One region of the Bacillus cereus group sp. BfR-BA-01360 genome, then DNA from elsewhere that is predicted to be linked to it. Evidence: riboswitches for the same ligand, from Rfam matches in the RefSeq annotation. Region 1 holds a riboswitch; each other region holds the start of a gene.

Region 1 (5,619 bases):
CTACACGACCTACAAACTCATAGAATGTTTCAGCTGGCAATTTATGCTCTTTAAAATAAGTTAAAAATGCCACCAGTACATTTGAAAGATCTTCTCCATCAATTTTCCCTTTTAATTTTTGATTATAGGCACCACCTTCAAGCAACGTTCCACCTACATATATTTCAAAGGCTTCAACAATCCCTTTTTCTTTCGTTTTAAGCTTTACACCTTGTAATCCAATATCTGCAATTTGCCGTTGCCCGCATGAATTCGGACAGCCTACCATATGGATTCGAACAGGAACATCTAATGCAAGTTGCGTATCTAAATAATCTGCAATTTGCCGTAACCTTTCTTTCGTTTCCACTAATGCTAGATTACAATATTCAATTCCCGTACATGATACAGCATAACCGATGAAAGATTTTGGACTTGCTGATATGGATTCAAACAATGGTTCTTTTAATAGACTTTCTACATTTTCTTCTGGTACATTGGGAATAATGAAGTTTTGTGAATTACATGTACGAATTTCTCCATTTCCATACTGCTTAGCAATTCTTGCAATTTCAAAGAACTCCTCCGAATGTAACCGCCCAACAGGCACATTAAAGCCTACATATGATAGATTTTCCTGCTTTTGTTTATGCACACCATAAAAATAACCGGCATTCCATCCTTTTAGAGCACTCTCTCCCTTTTCATATAAAGGGCCTGTATATTCTAGTAATGTTTCTTTAAATTTTTCCGGCCCCCAATCTGCTACTAAAAATTTCAAACGAGCCAAATGGCGTTTTTCACGATATCCAAAATCCCGAAAGATAGTCGCAATAGCAATCGCTACGTCCTTCACCTGCTGAGGGCGAACAAAGAGATCGAGTTCTTGTGCTAAATAAGGACGCGCTGATAATCCACCACCAACTCGCACGTGAAACCCTTCGACTATATTTCCATCTATTTCTTTCCGCGCTGGTACAAAAGCTGCACAATTAATTTCAGCATTTGCTGCATTATATACATTAGCACTAATAGACATTTTAAATTTCCGTGGTAAATTCGAAAAATCCTCATTATGTTGAAAGAACTCGTATATGTCTTTTACAATTGGCGCTGTATCAAAGAGCTCATCACGATCAATACCAGCAAGCGGATTTCCGATAATATTTCTTGTAATATCTCCGCACGCTCCTGCTGTTGATAATCCTACGCTTTCTAAACGCTTAAAAATATCCGGTATTTGTTCAATTTGTAACCAATGAAATTGAATTGCCTGTCTTGTCGTAATATCGAGAACATCACGGCCATAGTCTTCTGCAATAGAAGCTAATACTTCCACTTGTTCATTCGTTAAAATACCAGAAGGGATATTAACACGCATCATAAAGTACCCTGCCTCTTTTGGACGTTGCAAGTATAACCCCGCCCATTTAAAGGAATCCCATTCTTCTTTCGGAATAGATGCGAAGCCGTTTTCAGCATAATACGGAATCTCTTTAAAAATCTCCAAACCATCTTTCTCTAGTTTCTTTTTCTCTGTCCTATTTAATTTCTCATTGCTTGCCCATACTTTTTCATAACTCATAATCTATCCCCCTATATGAAGCTACGTTCTTGTAAATAATGAATGATTTGTTCCGCACACTCTTCAATGGAATAACGGTTTGTTTCCACAGTTAATTCCGCTTTTTCCGGTTCTTCGTATGGAGAATCAATGCCCGTAAACAGCTTAATCTCCCCTTGTCTCGCTTTCTCATATAACCCTTTCGGATCTCGTTTCTCACACTCTTCGATTGGACATTTCACAAACACTTCGATAAATTCATCTTTCTCAAAAATATCTCGCACTTGCTGGCGATCTGCTCGAAAAGGTGAGATAAAAGCTGTAAGCACAATCGTTCCTTGGTCAACAAATAATTTTGAAACCTCACCAATACGGCGAATATTTTCTGCGCGATCTCTTTCAGAAAAACTTAAATCTTTATTCAAACCGTACCGAATATTATCCCCATCCAATACATAATTCCCTATGTTTCTATCAAATAATTTTCTAGCAACTGCATTTGCTACCGTTGACTTTCCTGAAGCTGATAGCCCCGTAAACCAAATGACAAAACTATGGTGCCCATTCCTCTTTCTTCTCTCCTCTTTCGAAACAGAAGCTGTATGCCACGTAATATTTGTGTCCATGCTATTCTCTCCTTATTCTGTTACCGTGCTTTTTGTAAACCACGAATTAATACTTCAATGACTTCCTTCCGGCTAAACGTACTTGGCGGAACGTCACCATCCCTTAGCATTTCTCTTACTTTCGTCCCCGATAAAATGACATGATCTTCTTTTCCATGCGGACATGTTTTTGTTGAAGCCATCGCCTCGCATTTCTTGCAGTAAAAGCTATGTTCAAAAAAGAGTGGCGTAATTCCTAGCTCTTCTACTGTGAAAAGTTTAAAAATCTCCTGCGCTTCGTACGTACCATAATAATTTCCTACTCCAGCATGATCGCGTCCTACAATGAAATGCGTACATCCAAAGTTTCGCCTAACTAATGCATGAAATATTGCCTCCCTCGGTCCTGCATAACGCATTGCGGCAGGAAACACTCCTAAGAAAACACGATCGTTTGGATAATAATGTTTCAAAAGCACTTCATAACTTTCCATTCTTACATCCGCTGGAATATCATCTGATTTCGTTTCTCCAACAAGCGGATTCAAAAACAAACCATCTACAATTTCAAGTGCTGATTTTTGAATATACTCATGCGCTCGATGAACTGGATTTCTCGTTTGAAAACCGACGACTGTTTTCCAACCTCGCTTTTCAAAGATTTCACGCGTTTCACTTGGATCTAGATAATAAGAAGCAAACTTCTTATGCTCAACCCGCTTTACAATTGTAATTGCGCCTCCTACGTATACATTTGCACGTTCATATAATTTTTTCACTCCTGGATGAGCATCTTCAGTCGTTTTATATACAAATAATGCCTCTTTTTCCTTATTTGGCGTGAAAATATCTTCTATTTGAATGACCCCATATGTGACGCCATCTTTTACGAGCAGAGCTTCTTCTCCTACCTGTAATTGTTCTGCTTTTTCTTCTGTTACTGGAAGTGTAATTGGAATACTCCATATACTTCCATCTGTTAATCGCATGGTTTCTACAACAGATTGATACTCTTCTTCTCCTAGAAAACCGATAAGCGGACTATATCCTCCTGTTGCAAGCAGTTCCAAGTCACTTAAAGCGATGCTGTCTAGTTCAATTTCTTGTACAATATTTGCTGTATCATATGTTTCATCAATACGATTTACTAAAAAATTTGTTGCAGTCATGTTTCTATACTCCTTCTTTTCTCTATTTCAGATCACTAAAAACTTCATTGGTGATGAAGTCCACATTCCGTTTTCACCGATCCAGCCCACCGGCCATCCCTTGAACTTCCATATTTGCCTACAGGTAATGTACATTTCTCACAACCTATACTTGGATAACCAACGTCATGTAATGGGTTGTATGGCAAATTATGTTTATACACATAACGCCACACTTCTTTCCATGTCCAATGAATAAGCGGACAAATTTTAATCGATTGAAAGCGATGATCTTGATTTATAAATTTTGTATGCTTCCTCGTCTCAGATTGTTCCCTTCTTAATCCTGAAATCCATGCATTTTTATTCGCTAACAATTCTTCAAGAGGTAAAATTTTCCGAAGCTTACAACAAAGATTAGGATTATGTTCCCATAAATCTTTTCCATACTTATCCTCTTGTTCTTCGAGCGTCAGTCCGGGTTGTTTCTCAATAATATTCAACTTTGGAAATCGTTGACGCACTCGCTCAATTAACGCATACGTTTCGCAAAAATGAACATTTGTATCTAAAAAGACAACTTGAGCAAATGGATTTACTTCATTGATAAGATGTAAAAGAACCATCCCTTCTACCCCAAAGCTGCACGCATATACAATTTCATCATTATATTGTTTATACGCCCACTCTAATACAGCTAACGCCCCTTTCGTTTCATCTCTCTCAGAAAAAGACATACTGTCTTCTTCCCACGTTTCATATGTCAACATGTTTTTCCCCCTATAAAAAGCAAAAAGACGGTTTTAATCCAATAAAATAGATTAAAACCGCCTCTAGTTTTTCTAGTCAGCGCTTTTATTTCAAGCGTACCTTTTCACTTTTTTCTAATTGAATCACTTTCCCATCTTGCACAACAATTGTAATAGAACCATATTTCATATCAGCAAGCATCGCTTGAATCTTTTCAGCTACTTCATCAAAATGTCCACGCACTCCCACGAACAGTCCCCCCTTTTTATTCATAAAAAAATCTTTTCCATTTCGAAAAGACTGTTCGGTAATATATGTTACCTTATCTTTCAAAATGGATGCCATTTTGCTGGACTTAGCACCTTGCTACTGCTATGAGCAGGTTGCTGAGCTTCATAGGGCCAGTTCCCTCCGCTTCTCTTGATAAGCTTTGTAATTCGTATTGTATCATAATTCTGATTTTTTTCAATCCTAGTTTTCCGATATATTTTATATTTTTTATTTAAAAAAGGAATTGTTCCCTTTTGAACAACTCCTTTTTATTTTAAACGAGCTCGTTTATACGTATGCGATCGTTCCCAATTATATTTTCATACGACTCGCGTTCCACTACCACTTGAGATGTTCCATCTTTCGCAAATACAACGGCTGGCCTACGAATCCGATTATAATTATTTGCCATAGAATACCCGTATGCACCTGTACAAGACACCGCTAATAGATCTGAAGAGACTACTTGCGGAAGATAAACATCCCATATTAACATATCTCCGCTCTCACAACATTTCCCTGCAATTGAGACAACTTCTTCGTTTGCTACATTTGCACGGTTTGCAAGCATCGCTTCATAGCGTGCACCATATAATGCAGGCCTTAAATTATCTGTCATTCCCCCATCGACTGAAACATATTTACGAATACCAGGAATATTTTTTATTGCGCCTACTGTATAAATTGTTGTTCCTGCATCACCAACAATACTGCGACCAGGTTCAATCCATATTTCCGGAAGTGGATACTCACATGCTGTAAATCGCTCTCTTACCGCATCTGTTACAGCTTGCACATACGCCTCAAGAGTAAGTGGTGTATCCGATTCCGTATAACGAATACCAAATCCCCCCCCTACATTCAGCACCGAAATTGTATAACCTGTTTTTGTTTTTACTCCTTCTAAAAAATGATGTAATACTTCAATCGCACGAATAAAACCTGCTGTTTCAAAAATTTGCGAACCAATATGCGAATGTATACCTAACACATTATAATTTGTTTTTTCTAATGCACGTTCCATAGCGTGCAGTGCTTGCCCGTTTGAAACACCAAAACCAAATTTCGAATCATCTTGGCCTGTTGTAATATATTCATGTGTATGCGCCTCTACACCAGGTGTGACACGAATCAATATATTCACCATTTTTTTATACTGCTCCGCTAAATCATGTAATACTTCTAATTCAAAAAAGTTATCTACTACAAAACATCCAATATTTGCTTCTAGCGCCATTCTCATTTCTTCTTCTGTTTTATTATTCCCATGAAAATGAATGCGTGATGCTGGAAATCCTGCTTG
Region 2 (5,619 bases), on a different contig from region 1:
TCCATCTATTTGGATTCTAGTGCTATTACGGTTTCTGCAAGGAGCTTCAGGTTCAGCGGGTATTGTCATATCCCGTGCGATGGTACGTGATATGTATACAGGCCCTGAGATGACAAAGTTCTTTTCGTTACTTATGTTAGTAAACGGGGCAGCGCCTATTTTGGCGCCTATTATTGGTGGACAATTGTTGCAATTTACTTCATGGCACGGTGTATTTATTGTTCTTGGCGTAATCAGTATTTGTATGTTAATATCAGTTATTTTTGTACTGCGTGAAACATTGCCATTAGAAGAAAGGATAACAGGAGGCGTAGCAGGGACGCTGTCGGTCTATGGGAAGTTATTGAAAGACCGCTTATTTATGGGGTATGCCGTATCACAAGGGTTCGTTTCAGCGGCGATGTTTGCTTATATTTCTGGATCGCCGTTTGTATTACAAAATATATATGGGGCATCGCCACAAGCATTTAGCTTATTTTTTGCGATTAACGGAATCGGTATTATTATTGCCAGTCAAATTACGGGCCGCTTGGCAGGAAAGGTAAGTGAAAAAGCGTTGTTTGTAGTAGGTATTGGAATTGCGGCTGTTGGAGGTACTTCCTTACTACTTACGATTGTATTTGGAATTGGATTAATCGGTGTATTATGTTCTTTATTTCTTGTTGTATCGAGTGTTGGTGTTGTATCAACAACAGGTTTTTCACTTGCGATGAGAAATCAAAAACAAGCGGCTGGAACGGCTGCTGCATTACTTGGTCTGCTACAATTTATCTCCGGGGCACTTGTTGCACCTTTAGTAGGTATCGGGGGAAGTAATACAGCGCTTCCTATGGGTGTTGTTATTGCGTTATGTGAAGCAGGTGCCGTTTTATATTATTTACTCATGGCAAGGCCTAGTGAAAGAAAACTTGTATTGCCAGAAAAACAAGATATAGACGCATAAAAAAGAGGTGGTTCAAACATAAATTGAATCACCTCTTTTCATATTATAACTATGGTGAGATTGGTTGCATAAAGTGACGATACTGTGACAAAAATGATGGTATGCACACAGAAAATGACGGTCAAAAGTGCAAAGTGTGAAGTGTTCTCGTTATAATAACAAGTGGAGATATGATGTAAGTTTCTATAGAAAGATTGTCAGGTAGATAAAAGGAGAGTAAAAGATGAAGAAAATATGGGGCGCAGCCTTGCTTGGGAGCATGCTGCTTTTAGCAGGGTGCGGTGGAAATCAACATACAAAGGAAACAAAAGAAAATGTGCAACAATCAGCAGATGAGAAAGAAGCTATGAAGGTATATCAAGATGTACATAAAAAGTATGATGAGAAAATGAATAAGGAATTAAATCAATCTGTACAATTATGGGGGCAAGCGAAGGAAAAAGGCGGGAAATCGATAGCTAACAAGCAGTTTAAAGAAGATGTTCAGAAAGTAACAAAGAGCATGTTAGAAGATATTGAGCATATTCGCACAGAAATTCGCGTACCAAAGTCAAAAGAACAAGAGCATAAGTTATATGAAGGTTTCTTAAATGAAACAGAACAAGCGATGAAAAAGTTAGATCAATTAGCAAAAGAAGAAGATTCATCATTAATTCGTGATATAGAAGTTCATTTTTCAACAGCTTCTACATACTATAAACGTTTCCAAAAAGAAGCACAAAACTAACCTTGCAATATGCAAGGTTAGTTTTGTATATGGCAGATTCTTTCTTGTCGAAATGTCGATAGAATGGAAAGCTAGATATTTCCTGTTAAGTAAAAATATAAAAACTGATTTTTCTAAAAATACCCATTTGGATTGACTTTTTGTTTTTTCAGAATTATAATTCGAAATATACAATTCAAAGTAAAGAATAATATAGTCATTTACTTATCCAGAGAGGTAGAGGGACTGGCCCTATGAAACCTCAGCAGCGGGTTCTGAAAGAAGAATACCGTGCTAATTCCAGCAAGCAACCAAAGCTTGAAAGATAAGTGATAGGCATAGGATAGATTAAAAAGCCTTGATCTTATTTTTTAAGATCAAGGCTTTTTATATTGCGGGATAAGGAGAGGAATTGGCAAAAAAACGCGAATAAAACAAAGTAAATTTATGTGTTTAGGGGGTATTTTGGTGTATATTGTAAAGAAACTATCAGTTATGGTGTTTACACTATGGGTTATTGTTACAGCTACTTTTTTAATCATGCATATTATACCTGGTGATCCGTTTTCATCAGATGCAAAGATTTTTCCTGAGGAAGTTGTCCAAAATATGAGGGCTAAATATCATCTTGATGAACCTTTATGGAATCAATATGTAGCGTATTTGGATGGGATTATTCATTTTGACTTTGGAGAATCTGTTCAGTCAACGGGTCAAGGAGTGGCAGAAATCATAACAACTGGCTTTGGACCATCTGCTGTTATTGGATTACAAGCATTTGTTATTTCGTTGTTAGTTGGAATTGCAGCTGGAACGTTTGCGGCTTTATATCATGGGAAAATCATTGACTATAGTGTGAGTCTACTAGCGATTTTAGGGATCTCAATCCCAAGTTTCATCTTAGCACCGTTATTTATTCAGGTGTTTGCAATTCAACTTGAGCTGCTTCCGGTTGCCTCTTGGGGAACATTTGCTCATACTGTATTACCTTCCTTTGCGTTAGCGCTTGGGCCAATTGCTGTTATTACAAGATTTGTTCGTTCGAATATGATTGAAGTTTTACAAAGTGAGTATATTAAACTAGCACGTGCAAAAGGAATACCACTTCGAACAATTATTATAAGACATGCGCTTCGAAATGCGATTGTTCCGGTTCTTACTTTTGTCGGACCACTTATGGCTGGTTTGTTAACAGGAACCTTCGTGATTGAGAAAATATTTTCCATTCCAGGGTTAGGAAAATATTTTGTAGATAGTATTTTTAACCGAGATTATCCAGTTATCATGGGAACCACTATTTTCTATAGTGCACTGCTCATTATATGTATTTTCGTTACGGATATCATTCATCGCATGATTGATCCGCGCATTCGTTCTATTACGTGAGGAGGGAAATTAAAATGGGGGCTTACGAAATCGATGATCAGCTATTGACGGCTGAAGATAAGAAAGCATTAACTGCTAATAAAGAACAGCAAATGATTAGTCGGAAAAAGGAAGTATTTCAAAAACTCATATCAAACCCAATAGCAATTATAGGGGGAGTCACTTTACTTTTAATCGTTATTTTTTCTCTTATCGGAGAAAGTTTAACGCCATATAGTGCAAATGAGCAAATAAAAGAAGCAACAAACCTCCAACCAAGTAGTGAGCATTGGTTCGGTACAGATGATTTAGGAAGAGATATTTGGGCACGAACATGGGCTGGTGGAAAAATTTCATTAGCAGTCGGATTGATCGCAGCAGCTCTTGATATCGGATTAGGTGTACTGATTGGTGGCTTTAGTGGATATGTGAGAGGGCGTAATCGTCTCGGTACGTTAATTGATGAGTGGATTGTAAGAGGAATCGAAGTGATGTATGGTATACCGTATTTATTAATTGTTATTTTACTATTAATTGTTATGAAGCCAGGACTGTTTACAATTATTCTTGCTCTTGCATTAACAGGTTGGATTGGAATGGCACGACTTGTACGAGCGCAAGTGCTTTCATTAAAACAAAAAGAATTTGTCATTGCTGCTGAGAGATTAGGAACATCTCATATGAAAATTATTTATAAACACCTAATTCCGAATTTAACAGGGATTATTATTGTGAATTTATCTTTTACGATTCCAGCTGCCATTTTCTCAGAATCATTTTTAAGTTTTATCGGATTGGGTGTACAATCGCCAGCAGCAAGTTGGGGAACGATGACAAACGATGCACTAGGAACATTATTAAGTGGGGAATGGTGGCAGCTGTTTTTCCCAGCGATAATGATTGCATTAATTATGTTTGCTTTTAATGCGATTGGAGATGGTTTGCAGGATGCAATTGATCCAAAAATTGTGAAACAAAATCGAAAGGGGAAAAAACATGGGGCAGCTCTTATCTTTAGAAAACGTAACGTTAGCCGTTGAAAAAGAGGATCGTAAACAACCGATTGTAAAACATGTTTCTTTTTCCATTCATGAAGGTGAAATAGTTGCACTTGTGGGAGAAAGTGGTTCGGGAAAAAGTGTAACAGCACAATCGATTATTGGCTTAAACCAAGAGTCAATTCGCACTGAGGAAGGGAAAATTTCTTTTCAAAATAGCGAATTAACAAACTTGCAAGAAGCTGAATGGAATCACATACGGGGAAAAGATATTTCTTTTATATTTCAGGACCCGCTTTCATCATTAAATCCAACAATGAAAGTAGGAAAACAGATTACAGAAGTAATCTTGCAGCATGAAAAGAAATCAAAGAAAGAAGCAAAAGCAATTGCGATTCAGTTATTAAATGATTTAGGCATACATGAAGCAGAACAGCGTTTCGAGCAATACCCCTATCAACTAAGTGGCGGTATGAGGCAGCGCATTTGTTTAGCAATTGCATTTGCTTGTCACCCAAAACTCGTCATTGCAGATGAGCCAACAACAGCGCTGGATGTAACAATTCAAAAACAAATTATGGAGTTATTAAAAGAGAGAAAAGAAAAACAACATACAAGTATTCTATTAATTACACATGACCTTGCGCTTGTACGTGAAGTAGCAGATCGAGTTGTTGTTATGTATGGCGGCCGTGTTGTAGAAAAAGGAATGATTCAAGAAGTCATTGAGTCACCGAAGCATCCGTATACAAAAAGTTTATTACAAGCTATTCCGAATATGGACGATTCAGAAAAGGTATTGCGGGCGATTGATGGAACAACACCATCGCTTGAAATATTAAATAGTTTTGGATGCCCGTTTGTGAACCGATGCCCAGTTGCGATGAAAGAATGTATTCATCGTTTCCCAGAGAAAACAGTATTTTCGCCGGAACATAGTTCATTCTGCTGGAAACATATTATTGAGCAGCGTAAAGGGAAAGCGAAAGAGAAGGTGAGTGCTTCATGACGACAGAGTTCATTACAGTAAAACAGGTTACGAAAATATATGGGAGTAAGGAGAAGGGGCTTGCTGCGCTGAAAGATATATCACTATCCATTTCAAAGGGAACTACACTTGGCATTATTGGAGAAAGTGGTTCAGGAAAAACAACGCTTGGTAAGTTAATAGCTGGTATTGAAAAACCTTCATCAGGAGAGATTGCTTATAACGGTCAAATTGTCCATGCGCTTAATCGGAAAGAAAAGCGAGATTTTTTACAAAAAGTACAATTTATTTTTCAAGATTCCACCGCAGCTTTAAATCCGCGGTGGAAGATTCGAGATAGTGTTGCAGAAGGATATATCTCGTTTGGGTTAGGCGATAAGAAGGAGAAGGATAAAGTTGCTGGTGATGCGTTAGAACGCGTCGGATTAGATAGAAGGTATATCGAGCGCTATCCGCATGAATTTAGCGGTGGGCAACGTCAACGGATCGCTATTGCTAGGGCGCTTATATGTGAGCCTGAAGTACTAATACTAGATGAACCGATTTCAGCATTGGATGTTTCCTTGCAAATTCAAATTGTTCATTTCTTGCAGCAAATTCAAAGAGAACAAGGTTATAC
Region 3 (5,619 bases), on a different contig from region 1:
CAGAAGGACAACGATTTGAAGTTCCAATTGTAGCAGAATCCTATATAGAAGAGATTGCTGCATGGATAAAAGAAGGATTACTGATTACAGTCGATTATGGTTATACAAAAGAAGAGTGGATGCATCCAGCTCATCGTGAAGGAAGTTTAAGAGGGTATTATCATCATCAATTGATTCGAAGCCCGCTTGCTTATCCTGGTGAAATGGATATTACAGCTCATGTACATTGGGATGAAATAAAGAAGGCTGGGGAAACGACAGGACTGTATACAGTATGGCATACAAAACAGAGTACCTTTTTATTAGCGGCAGGCATACTTGAACAGCTTATGAATCATCAAGATCGAAACCCTTTTTCTGAAAATCAAAAAATAAATCGATCCATCCGTTCCATGATTTTAGATGGAGGAATAGGCGATGCTTTTGATATTTTAATACAGAAGAAAGGATTGCCGTTTTTGGATGTAAATCGTTATTTATATGTATAGAAAAAACAAGACGCAGAAACTTTCTGCGTCTTGTTTTTTAATACGACTTTTCATATGTAGCCTAATATATTTTCCCTCATGATATATATTTATATTAAAGATATGAGATAAAATATATAGAATACGCCATTTTTTCTCTGTTTAATGATCCAATAGTCCCTAACCTAATAATACGTGAACGAGCTGAATGATGACTTCATTCTCTACTTTGTAATAAATCTCCAATCCTTTTCTTTCACTAGAGACAATTTTAGCGCTTTTTAACTTTGCTAAATGCTGTGAAATTGTGGATTGTGGCATGTTTAAGCCAGTGTACATTGTAGAAACATTACTTGGGCCTCTTTCAATTAAGCCCTTTACAATACATAAGCGAACAGGATGAGCAAGCACTTTCAATAATTCTGCATTACTCTCATAAAGTTCTAATTCTTTTTGAAAGGTTTCTAACATGTTCTTTTCCACCTCCGTGTAAGCTGTTATATCATAATATTCATACCAAAAAACTAAAGAAAAGGAAACAGTTGTTGCAGAAAAAATGTTTTAAAGTAAAGAAATTGTAAGAAACGAGACTATGATGTAAATAAATGAAATAAATTTGTGTGTTTTTGCCAACAGATGTTTTTTTCTTTAAAATTTGGAAAAGATATACTTATAACATAATTTTATCATGAATTTTTTGTTCTTTCAAATCGATATACGGAATTTTTAAAATAATATGAAAAAAGGATTTTATAATTTTGTATAGAAAGTTTATTATGTTAATCAGAAAATATGTCTTAAAAAACGAAATTTAAATGCTGGATTGAATAGATTATTTTGAAGGCGTGGAATATAGAAAGCTCATTTATAAGGCTTCTTGAATAGAGTGACAATCGAATGGTTTTATTCCAGTTTAAGGATTATATTAAAAGCCCCACCTATCTCTACATGAGTTTGAGGTGGGGTTTTTTGTTAAGATGATAAAAACAGCTTTTATAAATTTACAGGTTCTTCTACATAGGAAAGGGCATTTTCAAAATCAGTAATTAAATCGTCTACATTTTCTAGTCCAACCGATAAGCGAAGTAAAGAATTAGAAATTCCTCTTTCATCGCGAGCTTCTTGCGATAAGGCTGCATGGGACATTTTAGCAGGATACGATAGGATGGATTCAACAGCCCCTAAGCTTACAGCAAGTACAGGTAGTTTTATGTTAGATAAAAATTGGCGCAATGCATCTTCTGATTGTAATGAAAAGGATAAAACAGCTCCACCAGATTTTGCTTGTGAACGTTGTATTTCATAACCGGAGTGAGATTCTAATCCTGGGTAATAGACATGTTGTATTTTTTTATGATTTTGGAAATAATGGGCGATTTTGCTTGCGTTTATTGCTGAATGTTCCAGACGTACATGCAATGTTTTCAGCCCACGAAGTACAAGAGAGCAATCTTGAGGACTTAATATAGCTCCAAAAGCATTTTGTAAAAAGCTGAGTTTTTGAGCGAGATTATTATTTTTTACAATAGCTAATCCAGCTGTTACATCACTATGCCCTGCGATAAATTTTGTTGCGCTATGCAATACAACATCAGCTCCAAGCTCCAGCGGTTTTTGAAATAATGGTGTTAAAAATGTATTATCTACGAAAGTAAGTGCTCCAACAGATTTCGCTAATGTACAAACAGTGCGAATATCTGTTACTTTTAATAATGGATTAGATGGCGTTTCAATATAAAAAACTTTTGTGTTTGATTTTATATTTCGCTTTACATCATCTATGTTTGTCATATCAACAAATGTATGGGATATCCCATAACGTGATAGAATGTCTGTTACAATTCGGTAAGTGCCACCGTATACGTCTTCTGATATAAGAACATGGTCTCCTTGTGAGAGAAGAAGAAAGGCAGTAGAAATGGCTGCAATGCCAGAGGCAAAAGCAAATCCTTTTGTTCCCCCTTCAAGAAGAGCAATTATATCTTCAAGCGCTTCACGTGTAGGGTTACCTGAGCGACTATAGTCGTATTTTCCAAAGGAATCTACATCAAACTGATGAAAAGTTGATGTATTGTAAATTGGAACGTTAACAGCACCGGTTTGTGCATCATGTTTATACTTGTTATGCAGTAACAGTGTGTCTAAAGAGTAATTCATATTTTTACACCTTCTTTTGCATATTGAATTGCTTGCTGTAAGTCCTGAATTAAGTCATCGCTATGTTCAATGCCAACGGAAAAACGAAGTAGACGATTGCATACACCTCGTGCAATTCGTACATCTGTTGGAATATCAGCATGTGTTTGTGTAGCTGGATATGTCATTAGACTTTCGACGCCACCTAAGCTTTCAGCAAATGTAATAATAGATAAAGATTGTAAGAAAGGATTTATCCATTTTTCATCGCGAAGACGAAAGGAAATCATGCCCCCTCTACCTGGATAAAATACGTCTGTTACACCGTCTTCTTCTTTTAAATAGGTCACAATTTTATTTGCATTTTCTTCATGTTGCTTCATCCGAAGTGCCAAAGTTTTCATTCCTCGTATTAATAACCATGAATCGAAAGGACTCAATACAGCACCAGAAGCGTTATGGTAATGGGCAAGCTCCGCACAAAGCCCGCTTCCTTTTGCAACAACAAGCCCGCTTAATACGTCGTTATGTCCACCTAAATATTTTGTTGCGCTATGTAGAACGATATCAGCTCCATCAGTTAAAGGTTGCTGTATATACGGTGTATAGAAAGTATTATCTACAATAAGCAGTAAACCATGACGCTTTGCAATGGTTGCAACAGCTTGAATATCAGTTACTTGCATTAAAGGATTGGTAGGTGTTTCGATGAAAATTGCTTTTGTCTTAGAAGTAATTGCGTGTTCAATTTGCTCAATCGATTGTGTATCTATGTATCTACATCGAATATTCCACTTTTTCTCATGTTCAGAAAATAAACGATACGTTCCTCCGTATAAGTCTTCAGATACGATAAGTTCATCATCGGAGCGAAATAGAGAAAGCACAAGAAGAACGGCCGCCATTCCAGAACTACAGGCATAGCCTTGATCACCTTTTTCTAAATCAGCAATTGCGCGTTCTACAAGACCGCGTGTAGGGTTACCAGTTCGAGAATAATCAAATCCAGTTGATTTTCCAATTCCTTCATGGCGATAGGCTGTTGAAAAGTAAACAGGGGGATTTACCGTACCTGTACCCGTTTCACTACGGTTTCCAATTTGAGCTAATGTTGTTTCGATTGTTGACATAGCAACATTCCTCCTTTATGAGATGGAAATTTAAGTATATGGTAATAGAAAAATAAAAAAAGCCTTCAAAGAAGAAGGCTTTCATTCAAATAGAGTCTTCTTCTTATCTCTCAAATTATTTGATAATTTGCTGGAATTAGCACCTTATTAACAAGTTTGTTAATGGTTGCTGAGGTGTCATAGGGCCAGTCCCTCTACCTCTCTAGATAAGAATACTTTGTATGAAATTTTATTATGTGTTTAACTTTACAACAAAAGATAAAAGAATTGCAACTTTATTTTGAAATTTTTTTATTTTTTATATTTTTTGTTGACTTTCCTTTTTTTGCATGCTAAGTTTATTAGAAAATCAGCAAATTTTGTTAAAGGAGAACAGATTTCCTTTTAATAACATAAATAGTAAGAACAAACTCTTATTAAGAGCGGTGGAGGGAAAGGCCCTGTGAAACCCGGCAACCTTCAAACAATATGTTTGAAACGGTGCTAATACCTGCAAAACAATTGGTTTTGCGTGATAAGAGGTGGATCGATGAAGTCCCCCTCTTTAAGGTGAAGAGGGGGACTTTTTATATTGATAGAAAAGAGGGAGATAAGTGAAATTACTAGATTTGTTATCAAAAGGGATTGTAATTGGTGATGGAGCAATTGGTACATTACTGCATTCACATGGACTACAAAGTAGTTTTGAAGAGTTAAATATATCAGATCCAGATTTAATTGTATCGATTCATAAACAATATGTAGCTGCTGGAGCTGATGTGATTCAAACAAATACATATGGTGCAAATGAGGCGAAATTGCGTACATATGGCTTAGAAAATCAAGTTGTACAAATTAATAGAGCAGCAGTAAAACTCGCGAAAGCAGCTGCGAAGGAGCAAAATGCGATTTTAGGAACGATTGGTGGAATGAAACATATTGGTGCCGTTACGACAACGAATATAGAGCGAGAATTTATGCTACTTGAACAGGCTGGAGCGTTAATAGAAGAAGAGGTAGATGGGCTACTGCTTGAAACATTTTATGATGAATTTGAGCTCATACATGCTATCAAAGTCCTAAGAAAACAAACAGATATTCCAATTGTGGCACAATTAGCACTTCATGAGGCTGGTACGACCCAAAATGGAAATGATGTAAATGAGATATTAGCACAACTCATACATAATGGTGCAAATGTGGTCGGCTTAAATTGTCAATTAGGCCCACTTCCTATGACGGAAGCTTTAAAAATGATTTCGATTCCGAAAGACGGTTATTTATCTGCTTATCCAAATGCTGGACTTCCAAATTATATAGAAGGACGCTATATATACGAAGGAAGTCCGGCTTACTTCGAGACGATGACACCGAAGTTTATTGAACAGGGGGTTCGTTTATTAGGAGGTTGTTGTGGTACCACACCGGCACATATTGAAAGAATGAAACGTGCAATTGCCAATCAAGTACCTGTTATAGAAAAGACGGTTGTTTCAAGGCCGCCAATCATTCATACGCATTCGGAGCGCTTTAGAGCGCATAGTACTCTTGCAGAGAAAGCGAAAAAACAAACGACAGTTGTCGTTGAACTAGATCCACCAAAAACATTGGATACACAGCGTTTTTTTGAAGGAGCTAAAGCATTAAAGCGAGCAGGTGCTGATGCGATTACATTGGCTGATAATTCGTTAGCTTCACCGCGCATTTCAAATATGGCGATGGGAGCGTTATTAACGAAGCATGATATACCAGTACTTACTCATTTAACGTGCCGAGATCACAATGTAATTGGATTACAATCGCATCTACTTGGATTGTCAGTGCTAGGAATGGAAGAAGTACTCGCTTTAACAGGTGATCCAGCTCGGGTTGGGGATTTTCCAGGGGCTACTTCTGTATATGATGTA

The links. A riboswitch is a leader RNA that binds a small molecule or an ion and turns the genes downstream of it on or off. The one in region 1 is predicted to bind S-adenosylmethionine.
Region 2: linked by a shared signal. The riboswitch ahead of MR056_RS17020 (ABC transporter permease) and the one ahead of MR056_RS04390 (YezD family protein) in region 1 are both predicted to bind S-adenosylmethionine.
Region 3: linked by a shared signal. The riboswitch ahead of MR056_RS13665 (bifunctional homocysteine S-methyltransferase/methylenetetrahydrofolate reductase) and the one ahead of MR056_RS04390 (YezD family protein) in region 1 are both predicted to bind S-adenosylmethionine.

What each region holds. Positions count from the first base shown of each region.
Region 1 is NZ_JAKUFV010000003.1:148,569-154,187, reverse strand. Features, by position in the region: gene MR056_RS04410 (nitrite/sulfite reductase) at 1-1,564, opposite strand, end outside; gene cysC (adenylyl-sulfate kinase) at 1,576-2,169, opposite strand; gene sat (sulfate adenylyltransferase) at 2,190-3,317, opposite strand; gene MR056_RS04395 (phosphoadenylyl-sulfate reductase) at 3,362-4,066, opposite strand; gene MR056_RS04390 (YezD family protein) at 4,152-4,295, opposite strand; SAM riboswitch class I at 4,366-4,476, opposite strand; gene lysA (diaminopimelate decarboxylase) at 4,591-5,619, opposite strand, start outside.
Region 2 is NZ_JAKUFV010000021.1:55,691-61,309, reverse strand. Features, by position in the region: gene MR056_RS17030 (multidrug effflux MFS transporter) at 1-943, shown strand, start outside; gene MR056_RS17025 (hypothetical protein) at 1,167-1,670, shown strand; SAM riboswitch class I at 1,872-1,981, shown strand; gene MR056_RS17020 (ABC transporter permease) at 2,118-3,035, shown strand; gene MR056_RS17015 (ABC transporter permease) at 3,050-4,054, shown strand; gene MR056_RS17010 (ABC transporter ATP-binding protein) at 4,011-5,021, shown strand; gene MR056_RS17005 (ABC transporter ATP-binding protein) at 5,018-5,619, shown strand, end outside.
Region 3 is NZ_JAKUFV010000014.1:6,627-12,245, reverse strand. Features, by position in the region: gene MR056_RS13685 (class I SAM-dependent methyltransferase) at 1-488, shown strand, start outside; gene MR056_RS13680 (ArsR/SmtB family transcription factor) at 648-938, opposite strand; gene metC (cystathionine beta-lyase) at 1,461-2,624, opposite strand; gene MR056_RS13670 (methionine biosynthesis PLP-dependent protein) at 2,621-3,733, opposite strand; SAM riboswitch class I at 3,834-3,946, opposite strand; SAM riboswitch class I at 4,144-4,254, shown strand; gene MR056_RS13665 (bifunctional homocysteine S-methyltransferase/methylenetetrahydrofolate reductase) at 4,327-5,619, shown strand, end outside.